2 regions of the Streptomyces endophyticus genome follow, and region 2 is predicted to be linked to the other one. Evidence: riboswitches for the same ligand, from Rfam matches in the RefSeq annotation. Region 2 holds a riboswitch; the other holds the start of a gene.

The links. A riboswitch is a leader RNA that binds a small molecule or an ion and turns the genes downstream of it on or off. The one in region 2 is predicted to bind cobalamin.
Region 1: another riboswitch for cobalamin. It lies ahead of OKJ99_RS15885 (cobalamin biosynthesis protein); the one in region 2 lies ahead of OKJ99_RS13435 (ABC transporter substrate-binding protein).

What each region holds. Positions count from the first base shown of each region.
Region 1 covers NZ_JAOZYC010000107.1:61,047-68,402, forward strand. The annotation lists gene OKJ99_RS15865 (class II aldolase/adducin family protein) at 1-337, opposite strand, end outside; gene OKJ99_RS15870 (lysozyme) at 542-1,291, shown strand; gene OKJ99_RS15875 (inorganic phosphate transporter) at 1,496-2,770, shown strand; gene OKJ99_RS15880 (hypothetical protein) at 2,793-3,014, shown strand; cobalamin riboswitch at 3,113-3,254, shown strand; gene OKJ99_RS15885 (cobalamin biosynthesis protein) at 3,292-4,254, shown strand; gene OKJ99_RS15890 (cobyric acid synthase) at 4,251-5,759, shown strand; gene OKJ99_RS15895 (putative cobaltochelatase) at 5,872-7,356, shown strand, end outside.
Region 2 covers NZ_JAOZYC010000094.1:73,688-81,043, forward strand. The annotation lists gene OKJ99_RS13425 (CaiB/BaiF CoA transferase family protein) at 1-1,032, opposite strand, end outside; gene OKJ99_RS13430 (GntR family transcriptional regulator) at 1,236-1,913, shown strand; cobalamin riboswitch at 1,957-2,109, shown strand; gene OKJ99_RS13435 (ABC transporter substrate-binding protein) at 2,164-3,219, shown strand; gene OKJ99_RS13440 (FecCD family ABC transporter permease) at 3,216-4,307, shown strand; gene OKJ99_RS13445 (ABC transporter ATP-binding protein) at 4,304-5,080, shown strand; gene OKJ99_RS13450 (L-threonylcarbamoyladenylate synthase) at 5,161-5,781, opposite strand; gene OKJ99_RS13455 (hypothetical protein) at 5,941-7,089, shown strand; gene OKJ99_RS13460 (hypothetical protein) at 7,194-7,356, opposite strand, start outside.

The DNA of each region.
Region 1 (7,356 bases), on a different contig from region 2:
AGACCGCGGTGGCGTGCACGGCGTGGGTGTGCACGACGGCGCGGGCCTCGGTGTGCCGGTAGACCGCGAGGTGCATGGGGAGTTCGCTGGTCGGCTTCAGGGTGCCGGCCCGCCGCTCGCCGTCGAGGCCGACGGCGACGAGATCGTCCGGGCCGAGCTCCTCGTACGGGACGCCGGTCGGTGTGACGAGGACCGTGTCGCCGTCGCTCCCGCCCACTCGTACCGAGACGTTGCCCGAGGTCCCGACGACCAGGCCGTCCGTCACCGTCCGACGGGCCGTCAGCACCAGTTCCCGCCATGCCTCGTCGCGTTCCTGAAGCTGTGTCATGGCGCGCATCCTGCCAGCCTCCTGACGCGGTGACCGGTGCGGTGACCGGTGCGGATGAGCGCGGAGCACGATCCTCCGGAATACCCCATATGGGGATTGATCACTGTCCGATGTTATTTGGCCGACCTTGACCGGGTAATTGATGATCTCTCGCTACTCTCTGGGAGTTCCCTGGGGATTTGTCATGCACGTCGTCACTTTCGGGGGGTATTCATGGCTCTCAGCCGCACCTCGTCCCCGCGTCGCCGCCGCGCCGCCGCCCTCACGACCGTCGCCGCACTGACCATCGGTGGCACCCTGCTGGCGGAGCTGCCGGCCCAGGGCGCGGGCAAGCCGCGCGGGCACGACGTCTCGTCGCACCAGAAGAACGTGAACTGGCAGAAGGCGAAGAACAAGGGCGCCCGGTTCGTCTACATCAAGGCGACCGAGTCGACGAACTACCGCAACCCCTACTTCTCCCGGCAGTACAAGGGCGCCCGGAACGCGGGCATCGTTCGCGGCGCGTACCACTTCGCGCTGCCGCAGAAGTCCTCCGGCAAGGCGCAGGCCTCGTACTTCGTGCGCAACGGCGGGGCCTGGCGGCGCGACGGCTGGACGCTGCCGCCCACGCTGGACATCGAGTACAACCCGTACGGCAAGGGCAAGCACCCCTGCTACGGGCTGCGGAAGTCCACGCTGGTGTCCTGGATCGGCTCCTTCAGCAACGAGGTCGTGCGGCGGACCGGGCGCCGTCCGGTCATCTACACCAACGCGCGATGGTGGAAGCAGTGCACAGGCAACAGCCGGGCGTTCGCCGCCAACCACGCGTTGTGGCTCGCCCGGTACGACGAGCGCGCTGGCGCACTACCGGCGGGCTGGTCCTACTGGACGTTCTGGCAGTACGCCGACAGGGGCCGGCTGCCGGGTGACCAGAATCTCTTCAACGGCTCGATGGCCCAGCTCAAGCGGTTCGCGAGGGGGTAGCCGAAAGGCCCTGCCGAAGGTCCCCGGAGCCCCTGGTTCCGGGGCCGAGGGCGCCTCGAACCGGAACCCGCGGCGCCGCCTCGGGAGAAGCGGAGCGAGGCCCCTCCGGTTCGGGTCACCGGGACGCCCGGCCCAGTTCATCTTCCGTTCACTCGGCTTCTTTACGTTCCAAGTGCCACTGACGTCCAACCGAAGCCTGGGTAAATGGAACACATCACGCTGCTCCTAGCGATCGTGATCGTTACCGCGCTGGTCTTTGATTTCACCAACGGTTTCCACGACACCGCCAACGCGATGGCGACGACCATCTCGACAGGCGCTCTCAAGCCGAAGACGGCGGTGGCCATGTCCGCCGTGCTGAACCTCGTCGGAGCGTTCCTCTCCGTCGAAGTCGCGAAGACGATCTCCGGCGGCATCGTCAATGAGGACGGCCTCAAGACAGAGGTCATTTTCGCGGCGCTGGTGGGCGCCATCCTCTGGAATCTGCTGACCTGGCTGCTCGGCCTGCCGTCCAGCTCCTCGCACGCCCTGTTCGGCGGCCTCATCGGCGCCGCGGTCATGTCGATGGGCTGGTCCTCGGTCAACGGCGGGACCGTCGTCACCAAGATCCTGCTGCCCGCGGTCGCCGCTCCGCTCGTCGCCGGCATCGCCTCGATGCTGGCGACCCGCCTGACCTACCGCATCAGCAAGAAGACGGACCAGCGGGCGACCGCCAAGGGCTACCGCGCGGGGCAGATCGCCTCCGCGGGTCTCGTCTCCCTCGCGCACGGCACGAACGACGCGCAGAAGACGATGGGCATCATCACGCTCGCCCTGATCACCGGTGGCGCCATCGCGCCCAACGCCGACCCGCCGCTGTGGGTCATCGTCTCGGCCGGTATCGCCATCGCGCTCGGTACGTACCTGGGCGGCTGGCGCATCATCCGGACCATGGGCAAGGGCCTCACCGAACTCGCGCCGCAGCAGGGCTTCGCGGCGCAGACCAGTGCGGCGACGGCGATCCTCGCCTCCTCGCACCTGGGCTTCTCGCTCTCCACCACGCAGGTCTGCTCCGGCGGTGTGATGGGCGCGGGCCTCGGCCGCAAGGGCGGCGTGGTCCGCTGGTCGACCGCCTCCCGGATGTTCATCGCGTGGGGCCTGACGCTGCCGGCCGCCGGTCTGGTGGGCGCGGGCGCCGAGTTCCTCACCAAGCAGGGACCGTGGGGCATCGGCCTCACCGCCGCGCTGCTCGTGATCGGCTCCGGCATCATCTGGAAGCTCTCGCGTCGCAACTCCATCGACCACACCAACGTCACGGCGGACGAGCCGCACACCGCCCCCGCGCAGGAGGCTCCGGGTGTCGTGACGGCCGCGATCGCCTCGGTCACCCCGCCGCCGGCGGGCACGGTCGAGCCGGCCGAGTCCGAGGCGAAGATCCACGACCGGCCGAAGGCCGGTGCGGTGAACGACCCCGCGCGCCCCGCCGGCGCCACGCTGTAGTGCAGAAGGAAGCAGGGCAGGAATGAAGATCGACTGGGCGGCCCTCGGCTCCGTCTTCGGCGTCTCTCTCGTCGTCACCGTGGCCCTCGTCGGCCTGTTCACCCTCGGCATCGTGGGCCTCTCCAAGCGGGAGACGGCGGCGCGCGACGGTGGCTCGGCGGCGGTCACGACGTCCGGGGCGTACGTCTGCTTCGCGCTCTGCGCGGCGGCCGTGGCCTACGGGATCTATCTGATCGTGGCCTGACCCGGCTCAGGACACAGCGCTGGGTGTACGAAGGCGGGGTGCGGGACGTTCGGCGTCCGGCACCCCGCCTTCGTGCGCCTGAACAGCAAGTTGACGTGCCAACTCGGAGCGTGGTGGACTTCCCCCGCCATATACGGCAGCAGTTGAGGAAGCCGGTGCGAATCCGGCGCGGTCCCGCCACTGTGAACCCCCTTCTCCAAAGGGGCGAGCCAGGAACTCTCGCTGCCGGTCTCTTCGAACCAGGGCGTGGACACCCTGAGTGAGGACACCTACCGCCATGTTCGCCCCGCGCGGCACCTGGCGGCACGAGCGCGTGTACGCGTGCGGTGCCGCCGCCGGAATCCTCGCCGACCTTCTTCTTGGCGATCCGCGCCGTGGGCACCCCGTCGCCGGATTCGGCCGCGCCGCCGCGGCCGTCGAGCGCGGGCTGTGGCGGGACCACCGTGGCGCGGGCGCCCTGCACACCGCGGTGTGTGCCGGTGGCGCCGCCGCTCTCGCCGCTGCCGCCTCCCGTCTCGTACGCCGCTCCCCCGCCGCCTCCGTCGCGCTGACGGCCGCCGCCACCTGGGCCGTCGTCGGCGGCACCTCGCTGGGCAGGGAGGCGCGGGCGGTCGGGTCCGCGCTCGACGCCGGGGACGTGGAGCTCGCGCGGGAGCTGCTGCCCCGGCTGTGCGGCCGTGACCCGCAGGGACTCGACGCCGCCGGGATCGCGCGGGGCGTCGTGGAGTCCGTCGCCGAGAACACCTCCGACGCCGTCGTGGGCGCGCTCGTGTGGGGCGCGCTCGGCGGGGTGCCGGGCCTGGTCGCCTTCCGCGCCGTGAACACGCTCGACGCGATGGTCGGGCACAAGTCCGTGAAGTACCGGCGATTCGGCTGGGCCTCGGCCCGCCTCGACGACGTCGCCGGCTGGCCTGGGGCCCGGCTGACGGGTGCGCTCGCCGTCCTCGCCGGTGGCAGGCCCCGGGAGGCACTGGGCGCGTGGCGGGCGGACGCCGGGCGGCATCCGAGTCCGAACGCGGGCGTCGTCGAGTCCTCCTTCGCGGGGGCCCTCGGGGTGCGGCTCGGCGGGACCTTGGCGTACGGCGGCCGGGTCGAGCACCGGCCGGTGCTGAACGCGCCGGGGCGAGCGGTCGAGGTACGTGATGTGGATCGGGCCGTGCGGCTGTCACGGCGGGTGTCTCTGTTGGCGTTGGGAGTCTGTGTGGGTGCGCGACTGGTACGAGCACGGGGGCGGCGATGACGGGCGGAGGGCTCCTCGTCGCGGGGACCACCTCCGACGCCGGGAAGAGTGTCGTCACCGCCGGGATCTGCCGGTGGCTGGTGCGGCAAGGTGTGAAGGTCGCGCCGTTCAAGGGGCAGAACATGTCCCTGAACTCGTTCGTGACCAGGGAGGGCGCCGAGATCGGGCGGGCCCAGGCGATGCAGGCGCAGGCCGCGCGGGCAGAGCCCAGCGCGCTCATGAACCCCGTACTGCTGAAGCCGGGCAGTGACCGCAGCAGCCAGGTCGTCCTCATGGGCAAGCCCGTGGGCGAGCTGAGCGCGCGTGGCTACCACGGCGGACGGCAGGCGGCGCTGCTCGACACCGTGGTGGGGTGCCTGGAAGAGCTGCGGGCCACCCATGACGCCGTGATCTGTGAGGGCGCCGGGTCACCCGCCGAGATCAATCTGCGGCGCACGGACATCGTGAACATGGGGCTCGCGCGGGCCGCGCGGCTTCCGGTGCTCGTCGTCGGCGACATCGACCGGGGCGGGGTCTTCGCGTCGTTCTTCGGGACCACCGCGCTGCTCGCGCCGGAGGACCAGGAACTGCTCGCCGGATATCTCGTCAACAAGTTCCGGGGCGACGTGAGCCTGTTGGAGCCCGGCCTCGACATGCTCAAGTCCCTTACCGGGCGCGACACTTACGGTGTCCTCCCGTTCCAGCACGGCCTCGGCATCGACGAGGAGGACGGGCTCCGGGTGTCCCTGCGGGGCTCCGTACGGGAGTCGGTCGTGGCGCCGCCCGTGGGCGAGGACGTGCTGCGGGTCGCCGTGTGCGCGGTGCCGTTGATGTCCAACTTCACCGACGTGGACGCGCTGGCCGCCGAGCCCGGTGTCGTGGTGCGGTTCGTCGACCGGGCCGAGGAGCTCGTCGACGCGGACCTGGTCGTGGTGCCGGGGACGCGCGGCACCGTGAAGGCCCTGGAGTGGCTGCGCGAGCGCGGGCTCGCGGACGCCCTTGCGCGGCGGGCGGCCGAGGGACGCCCGGTGCTCGGCATCTGCGGCGGGTTCCAGGTGCTCGGCGAGTCCATCGAGGACGAGGTCGAGTCGCGGGCCGGGACGGTCGACGGGCTCGGACTGCTTCCCGTACGCGTGCGGTTCGAGGCCGAGAAGACCCTCGCGCGGCCGGTCGGCGAGGCGCTCGGGGAGTACGTCGACGGGTACGAGATCCATCACGGTGTCGCCGAAGTACTCGGCGGAGAAGCGTTCTTGGACGGGTGCCGGGTCGGGGCCGTGTGGGGGACACACTGGCACGGTTCGCTGGAGTCGGACGGGTTCCGGCGGGCGTTCCTGCGGGCCGTCTCCGACGCGGCGGGGCGGCGGTTCGTGCCCGCGCCGGACACGTCGTTCGAGGCGCTTCGGGAGGAGCAGCTCGATCGGCTCGGGGATCTGATCGAGCGGCATGCGGATACGGATGCGCTCTGGCGGTTGATCGAGGGGGGCGCGCCTGCGGGGTTGCCGTTCGTGCCGCCGGGGGCGCCGTGATGGGAAGTCGCCCCCGCCGCCCCTTCCCGTCCCGTCCCCGGGGGCTGCGCCCCCGGACCCCCGAAAAGATTGCGCAGTTCCCCGCGCCCCTAATGATGGAGGTCCGTTTTCGATGAGCACCCCTTACCCGTTCACCGCCGTCGTCGGGCAGGACGATCTGCGGCTTGCTCTGTTGTTGAATGCCGTGTCGCCCGCCGTTGGTGGTGTGCTCGTGCGCGGGGAGAAGGGGACCGCCAAGTCCACCGCCGTACGTGCCCTGTCCGCGCTCATGCCGGGCGTCGACGTCGTCTCCGGGTGCCGGTTCTCGTGTGATCCGGTGACGCCCGATCCGCAGTGCCCCGACGGTCCGCACACCGACACCCCGGGCACCCAACGGGCCACGCGCATGGTCGAGTTGCCGGTCGGTGCCTCCGAGGACCGGCTCGTGGGCGCGCTCGACATCGAGCGGGCGCTGTCCGAGGGCGTGAAGGCCTTCGAGCCGGGACTGCTCGCCGACGCGCATCGCGGAATTCTGTATGTGGATGAAGTCAATCTGCTGCACGACCACCTTGTTGACCTGCTGCTCGACGCCGCCGCCATGGGCGCCTCGTACGTCGAGCGCGAGGGCGTCTCCGTACGGCATGCCGCGCGCTTCCTCCTCGTAGGGACGATGAACCCCGAAGAGGGCGAGCTGCGGCCGCAGTTGCTCGACCGGTTCGGGCTGACCGTGGAGGTCGCCGCGTCGCGTGAGCCGGAGCAGCGGGTGGCGGTCGTCAAGCGGCGGCTCGCCTACGACGACGACCCCGAGGGCTTCGTCGGCCGGTGGGCCGAGGACGAGGCCGAGGTGCGGGAGCACATCGTCGCCGCGCGCGAGCTGCTGCCCCAAGTGCGGCTTGGTGACCGGGCGTTGACGCAGATCGCGGCGACGTGCGCGGCCTTCGAGGTGGACGGCATGCGCGCCGACATCGTGATGGCGCGCACGGCCACCGCGCTCGCCGCCTGGGCGGGGCGCACCGACGTCCTCGCGGAGGACGTGCGGCAGGCCGCGCTGCTCGCGCTCCCGCACCGCAGGCGCCGGAACCCCTTTGACGCGCCGGGACTCGACGAGGACAAGCTCGACGAGACCCTGGACGAGTTCGGGCCGCAGGAGGAGCCCGAGGGCGACCCCGAGGGCGACGGGGACGACGATCCCGACGGTGGGCCCGACGGCGGTGGCCCCGGTGGCGGCGTGCCGCCGCAGGACGGCCCGCACGACGGCCCCCAGGAGACCAAGGACCCGCAGGACTCGCAGGACACACAGGACCCGCAGGACGCTCCGGCCGGTGACGACCGGGAGGACTCCCCCGAGGAGCCCGCAGCCGCCCCCGCGGCCGGCGCCGGGGCCCCCGAGCAGAAGCCCGTGGCGGCCGGTGAGCCCTTTCGTACGAAGATGCTGAGCGTTCCCGGTCTGGGCGAGGGCGCGGCGGGGCGGCGGTCCCGGGCGCGTACCGAGCACGGCCGCACCACGGGGGCGACGCGGCCCCGTGGCGCCCTGACGAAGCTGCACCTGGCGGCGACCGTGCAGGCCGCCGCCCCGCACCAGCGGGCGCGCGGGCGCAGCGGCCGGGGGCTCGTCGTA
Region 2 (7,356 bases):
GACGCGGGTCGCGGGTATGTCGCGGGCGTCGAACTCGGCCTGCCACTCGGCCGTGGTCCGCAGCAAGAGTTCGGCGTTGACCATCGAGTAGAGGGTGTCGATGTGCTCGGTGCGCTCCGTGATGGTGCGAAAGCGCGGGTCGTCGGCGAGCGCGGGGCGACCGATCGCGGTGAAGAAGGCACGCCACTGGGCGTCGGTGTAGATCATGACGGCGAGGTGGCCGTCCTTGGTGCGGCACGGGCGGCGGTGCGGGGAGCTGGTACGGGCGTAACCGGTGGGGCCCGTAGGCGGGTCGAAGACGCGGCCGCCCTGCTGTTCGAGCAGGGTGAACGAGGCCATCGTCTCCAGCATCGGGACCTCGACGGCGCGGCCCCGGCCGGTGACCTGGCGGCCGTGCAGCGCGGCGAGCACCGCCGCGGCCCCGTAGATGCCGACCGTCTTGTCGGCCGCGGCCTGCCGCACGTACTCCGCTCCGCCGTCGCCGCCCTGGAGCGCGGCGACGCCTCCGGCGGCCTGGATGACGTCGTCGTAGGCGGGCCGGTCGGAGTCGGGCCCGCCGGCGGCGAAACCGCGGAACGCGCAGTGGACGAGGCGCGGGTTGCGCTCCAGGGCGGACTCGGCCGTGAGTCCGAGGCGGCGGGCGGCGGCGGGGCGGAGGTTGTGCACGAGGACGTCGGCCGAGTCCACGAGGGCGGCGAGGACGGGCGCCGCGCCGGGCGCCTTGAGGTCGAGGGCGACGCTGCGCTTGCCGCGGTTGGTGTTGAGGAAGGCGGGGCCCATGCCGTTGGCCCGGGTGTCGCCGATGTAGCGGACGACGTCGCCGGCGGGCGGCTCGACCTTGATGACGTCGGCGCCCCACTGGGCGAGCAGCAGGGTGCAGTACGGGCCCATGAGCGTCGAGGTGATGTCGACGACGCGGACGCCGTCGAGCGGCCGGCCCGCAGGCGATCCGCCGCCGCTCTCAGCCGCCGCTGCGGCCGTCGCCGCGCCTTCGGAATTGTCTACCGATTCTGCCGGTTCCTTCGGCGTCATCGCCGAGTCCTCCTCTGAAATCGGCCGCTGATGGCATGCGTTGAGGCCATCAACAGGTTTCATTTAGGGACGTTCACCACTGAACTGGACATCCGTCCGAGCGAGATTGGATGCAATCTGACTCACGGTGCGGCATCATGTCAATGCCCCTGCGCGTTCAGGGGAGTTAGAGTCGACAACCCTCGGCGGGAAGGCAGGCAACAGTGACGGCTCAGACGGGGGCGGAGCGTCTTGACGCGGTGTCCGGTGCGGTGGCCCAGGTGGTGGAGGAGCTGCGGGCGATGCTGTTCGCGCGCGATCTGACACCGGGCAGCCCGGTGCGGCAGGAGGCCCTGGCCGCGCGTCTCGGGGTCAGTCGCGCCCCGGTCCGCGAGGCGTTGCGGGTGCTGGCCAGCGAGGGCGTCCTCGACCACGTCCGCAACGTCGGGTACCGGGTGAAGGTGCTGACGGCGGCCGAGTTCGAGCAGACCTATCTGATGCGGCGGGTCCTGGAGGCGGAGGTGCTGCGCCGGCTGCCGCCCTTCCCGACCCCCGCACTCCAGCGGCTCTCCGCCGTGAACGAGCAGATCGCGGAGGCCTCGGCCCGCGGCGACCTGACCGCCATGGCCCGCCTCAACTCCGATTTCCACTTCCGCATGTTCACCGCGTCGGGCCTGGACCTCGTCGTCGCCGAGCTGCGCCGCGTCTGGCAGCTGAGCGACGGTTACCGGGCCTACCTCCTGCACGACCCGATATCGCAGAAGCGGATCGTCGACGAGCACGCGGAGATGGTCGAGGCGCTCCGCGTCCGGGACCACGAACGCCTCGTCTCCCTCATGGACCACCACCGGGACGGGACCCGGCCCCAGCTGGAGGCGGTCTTCACACCGCCCCCCGCCTAGCGGACGCCCAGCGTGATAGTTTCGCCGAGCCAGTCGTACCTTTGTGTGTTTTTCTACGCACACGGGTCAGGGAATCCGGTGCGAACCCGGAACTGACGCGCAGCGGTGAGGGTGACGGGCGGAGCCACTGCCACTGGGCCGGCACATCGGTCTGGGAAGGCGCTCCGCGCGGACGACCCCGAGTCCGAAGACCTGCTGGCGGCCTCCAGCGCCGCGTGGCGTGGGGGCGGACCGTAGGCCGGCTCCGCGTATGAGCCCTGGACGCGAAGGAACTCCCGTGCTGTTCGCACGTCAACTCCGCCGATGCGCCCCGCTGTTGGCGGGCGCCCTGCTGCTCACCGGGTGCGGCACGACCGCCGCCACCCAGGACGATGCCGCGAGCGGCGGCGGTGTCACGCTCGACAACTGCGGCGAGAAGGTGCGGGTCGAGCACACCCCGCGCCGGGCCGTCGCCCTCGACCAGGGCTCCGCCGAGATCATGCTCTCGCTCGGCCTGGAGGACCGGATGGTCGGCACCGGCACCTGGACCAACCCGGTCCCCAAGGACCTGGCGAAGGCCAACGCGAAGGTGCCGCGCCTGGCCGACCGCTATCCCTCGTTCGAGAAGGTCCTCGGCACCGAACCGGACTTCGCCGCGGCCTCGTTCACGTACACCCTCGGGAAGGGCGGTGTGGCGCCGCGCGCGGAGTTCGAGAAGCTCGGCGTGCCCACGTACCTCTCCCCCAGCGACTGCGCGGGCAAGGACAACGGCGGCGACGGGGACGGGGTGCGGACCAAGGCGCTGGGGCTCGACGTCGTGTACGGCGAGATCCGCGATCTCGCGCGCGTCTTCGACGTGGAGAAGCGCGGCGAGAAGCTGATCGACAAGCTCAAGTCCCGCGTAAGCACGGCCACGTCGGGCATCGACGCGCACGGCGTGGACGTCCTGTACTGGTTCGCCAACTCCGACTCGCCCTACATGGCGGGCTGTTGCGGCGCCCCCGGCGTCGTCACCAAGGAGCTCGGGGCACGCAACGTCTTCGACGACACGCGCGCGGAGTGGCCGCAGGTCAACTGGGAGACGGTCGCCGACCGTGACCCGGACGTGCTGGTCATCGGCGATCTGACGCGCCGCTCGCAGTCCGCGGAGTCGGCCGCGCAGAAGATCAGGTTCCTGGAGTCCAACCCCGTCACCAAGCACATGACCGCCGTGAAGAAGAAGCGGTACGTGCGCCTGAGCGGGCAGGCCATGAACCCGACCATCCGGACGGTCGACGGCGTGGAGCGGGTGGCCGCGGGGCTGCGCGAGTTCGGCCTCGCGCGGTGACGGCTCGCACAGCTGCGGCTCGTACGGTCGCGGCTCGCACCGGGACGACCGCGCCCCCGCAGGCCTCCCCCCGGATCACCCTTCGCGCCGCGCTCGCCTGGGCGGCCGGCATCGCCGCGCTGTGCGCCTCCGTGGCTTTCGCCATCACCATCGGTCCCGCGCAGATCCGGGTCGGCGACGTATGGGCGGCGGTCGGCGACCGGGTGGGCCTGGCGACCTCGGATCTCTCGCCGATCCGGGACGGCATCGTATGGAATCTGCGGCTGCCGCGGACGCTGCTCGCGGCGGTGTGCGGGGCGGGACTCGCGGTGTGCGGCACGGTGCTCCAGGCGCTGCTGCGCAATCCGCTCGCCGACCCGTTCGTGCTCGGCGTCTCCTCGGGGGCGTCGACCGGGGCCGTCCTCGTCGTCGTGCTCGGCCTCGGCGGAGGCGCCGTCTCGGTGTCCGGCGGCGCGTTCGTCGGCGCGGTCTGTTCGTTCGCCCTGGTGCTGGTGCTCAGTCACATGCTGGGCGGCAGCACGGACCGGGTGGTGCTGTGCGGGGTCGCGGCGATGCAGCTGTTCTCGGCGCTGACCTCGTTCGTCGTGCTGACCTCCGCCGACGCGGAGACGACGCGCGGCGTGCTGTTCTGGCTGCTCGGCTCGCTCAGCGGGGTCGGCTGGACCGAGGTGTGGCTGTGCCTGGCCGTGCTCGCCGTCACACTCGTGGTGTGCCTGGCGTACGGGCGCACCCTCGACGCGTTCGCCTTCGGCGCGGAGGCGGCGGCCGCACTCGGCGTCCGGGTGGCCCGCACCCGGATCGTGCTGCTGTGCGTGACGGCGCTGCTGACGGCGGCCCTGGTCAGCGCGGCGGGCGCGATCGGCTTCGTCGGGCTGGTGCTGCCGCACGCGGCGCGCGCCCTGGTGGGTCCGGGGCACACCCGGCTGCTTCCGGTGACGGCGCTGGCCGGGGCGGTGTTCCTGGTGTGGGTGGACACGGTGGCGCGGACGGTGCTCGAACCGCAGGAGGTTCCGGTGGGTGTGGTGACATCGCTGATCGGTGTGCCGGCGTTCGTGCTGGTGCTCTACCGGCAGCGGGGTGTGCGGTGACGGCGGGGCTGCGCGCGGAGCGCGTGTCGTGGTCGCCGGGCGGCGCGCTGGTCCTCGACGGGGTGTCCGTGGCGCCGGAGCCCGGCACCGTCACCGGCGTGCTCGGCCCCAACGGCTCGGGCAAGTCGACCCTGCTGCGCCTGCTCGCCGGGGTGCTCGCCGCGGACAGCGGTGTCGTCACACTCGACGGTGACCCGCTCGCCTCGGTGGGCCGCAAGCAGGCCGCCCGGCGCATCGCGATGGTGCAGCAACAGTCCGACGCCCAGGTCGAGTTGACCGTCGCCGACGTCGTACGGCTCGGCCGGGTCCCGCACCGCCGCGCCTGGCAGCCCGCGTCGGCGGCGGACGAGGCGGCGGTGCGCGACGCCCTGGAGCGCAGCGGACTCGCCGACCGGGCGCACCGCCTGTGGCACACGCTGTCCGGCGGCGAGCGCCAGCGCGTACAGATCGCGCGGGCGCTCGCGCAGGAGCCGCGCGAGCTGCTGCTCGACGAGCCGACCAACCACCTCGACATCCAGCACCAGCTCGAACTCCTCGACCTGATCGGCACGCTGGGCATCACGTCCGTCGTCGCCCTGCACGACCTGAACCTCGCCGCCACCTACTGCGCGCGGGTCGTCGTGCTGCGCCAGGGCCGGGTGGTGGCGGCCGGGGAGCCGGGCGACGTACTGACCGAGGAACTGATCGCCGATGTGTACGGGGTGCGCGCCGAGGTCACTCTGCCCGGCGCCCGTCCGCACATCCGCTACCTGGGCACGACGACGCCTGTGTGAGACACCCCTGCCCAGAAAAATGTCGCACTGACTCGTATCAGTGCGACATTTTTCTGGGCAGGGGTGTCTCCCGGGCGGGGTCACTCGAAGCGCTCGGGATCCCCCGCTCCGCGCCGTACGATCTCGACCTCTCCGCCGGAGAAGTCGATGACCGTGGTGGGCTCGGTGCCGCAGTCGCCGGAGTCGACCACGGCGTCCACCGAGTGGTCGAGGCGCTCCTTGATCTCCCAGCCCTGGGTGAGCGGCTCCTCCTCGCCGGGCAGCAGCAGCGTGCTGGACAGCAGCGGCTCGCCGAGCTCGGCGAGCAGGGCCTGCGTCACCACGTGGTCCGGGATGCGCACGCCCACGGTCTTCTTCTTCGGGTGTTGCAGCTGCCGCGGCACCTCGCGCGTCGCGGGCAGGATGAAGGTGTAACTGCCGGGCGTGGCGGCCTTGATGGCGCGGAACACGTCGTTGTCGATCTGGACGAACCTGCCGAGCTGGGCGAAGTCCTGGCAGACCAGTGTGAAGTGGTGTCGGTCGTCGAGCTGCCGGATGGTGCGGATCCGGTCGACGCCGGCCCGGTTGCCGAGCCGGCAGCCGAGCGCGTAGCAGGAGTCCGTGGGATAGGCGACGAGCGCGCTGTCACGGATGCTGTCGGCGATCGCGGAGATGAGGCGCGCTTGCGGGTTTGCTGGGTGCACGTCGTAGTACCTGGCCATTCGGCGAGCGTACGGGATCGGACGCGCCACGCCGGGGGGCACGAGGGGCGAATCGGGCACGTACGCGCGACAATCCAGACACCGGCCCACCCTGCCCTGGCCTCCGCGTGCCCACGGACCCCATACTGGTCGCGCCCCGATCACTCACAGAACGACTCCATGGCGAAGAAGAACTCAACCCCGACCCCCGTCCCCGACACCGTGTGGCTAGGACGCGGACGCCACCTCGGGCCCGACCCCGAGCGCGACGTCCGGCGCAACCTGATCGCCCTCAAGGCGGCGGGTGTGCTCGACGACTTCGTCGACCTCGACCCCGAGGACGCGGCGCGTTCCACCGTGCTGCACCCGCGCGCGGAGGAGGCCGGGCCAGGACCCGGCGCCCGCCGGGTGTTCGAGGCGCGCTGGCGCGTGGCCGAGAACGTCACCGTGCGCGGCCAGCTGACGACGTACGACCCCGACACCCGCGCGAGGGACTCCGCGGGCGTCACCTGGGTCCTCGCGGCGGAGGCCGAGCGGGCCTGGGAGCTGTCCTGGCCGTCGCCCGCGCCGATGTTCTGGCCGGACAGCGAGCGGGTGCCGTGGGACCACGACACGGTGGCGGGGCTGCGCCTGCGGGAGCCGAACCACCTCCCCAAGGACGACGACGCGCTGCGCCGCCTCCTCAAGGACTGCTCACGCTCCAGCTGGTACGTGCATGTCGTCATCCACGAGGCGATGACGCCGGACGCGGCCGGGCAGCGGTCGATCACGCGGCATCTGCCGCCGGGCCTGCAGCACCGGGTGATCGAGCACCGGGCGACGCCGGACCAGGCGCAGGTCGTGGACTTCGGTCTGCGCAAGGACTTCAAGGCCGGGATGCCGCGCGGCGGCGGCGTCGTGCTGCCGACCACGCCGCCGCATCCCGACTATGTGGCGGACCGTTTCACCGTGCGCAGCGTGTTCCTCGACGGCAGCGAGCCGACCGAACTGGTCGACCGGATCCGGGAGTTCACCGCGTTCCCGCGGCCGCTGACCGACGAGGCGGCGCAGGCCCTCACGCGCCTGCGCGACGGCTGGCATCTGCTCACGCCCGACGAGGAGCTGACGCACGCGCAGGACATGGTCACGAAGTACGCCGAGGCCCTCGACGCCATGACCAAATCCCGGGACAGCTACCGCGAGGCGGCCGAAGCGGCGCGCGCGGCCCTCGCCGAGGCGCCGCGCGGCGACGGCGCGGCGCACGCGCCGGCGGACCCGGACGCCAAGGACGCCTCGCCGTTCGGCACGCTCGGCAAGGCGTTCGGACGCTTCCGGGGACCGAACAAGTAGCTTCCGGACAGCAGTGCCGGACAAGACGGCAGTGCTGGACAAGACGGTGGTGCAGGACCAGCAGGTTCAGGTGCCCGCACGCGTGCGGGCGCCTCCTCTCCCCCTCACTCCTCCTCCACCTCCGCGTCCCCCGGGTCGGACATCCGCAGCGCGATCTCCTGCAGCAGCTCGCTGGAGTTGACGTCGATGCGGCCCTCGTCGTGGATCTTGGCGAGCTGCGTGAAGAGGAACGCGAACGCCTCCACGAGCGACACGCTCGCCGGCATC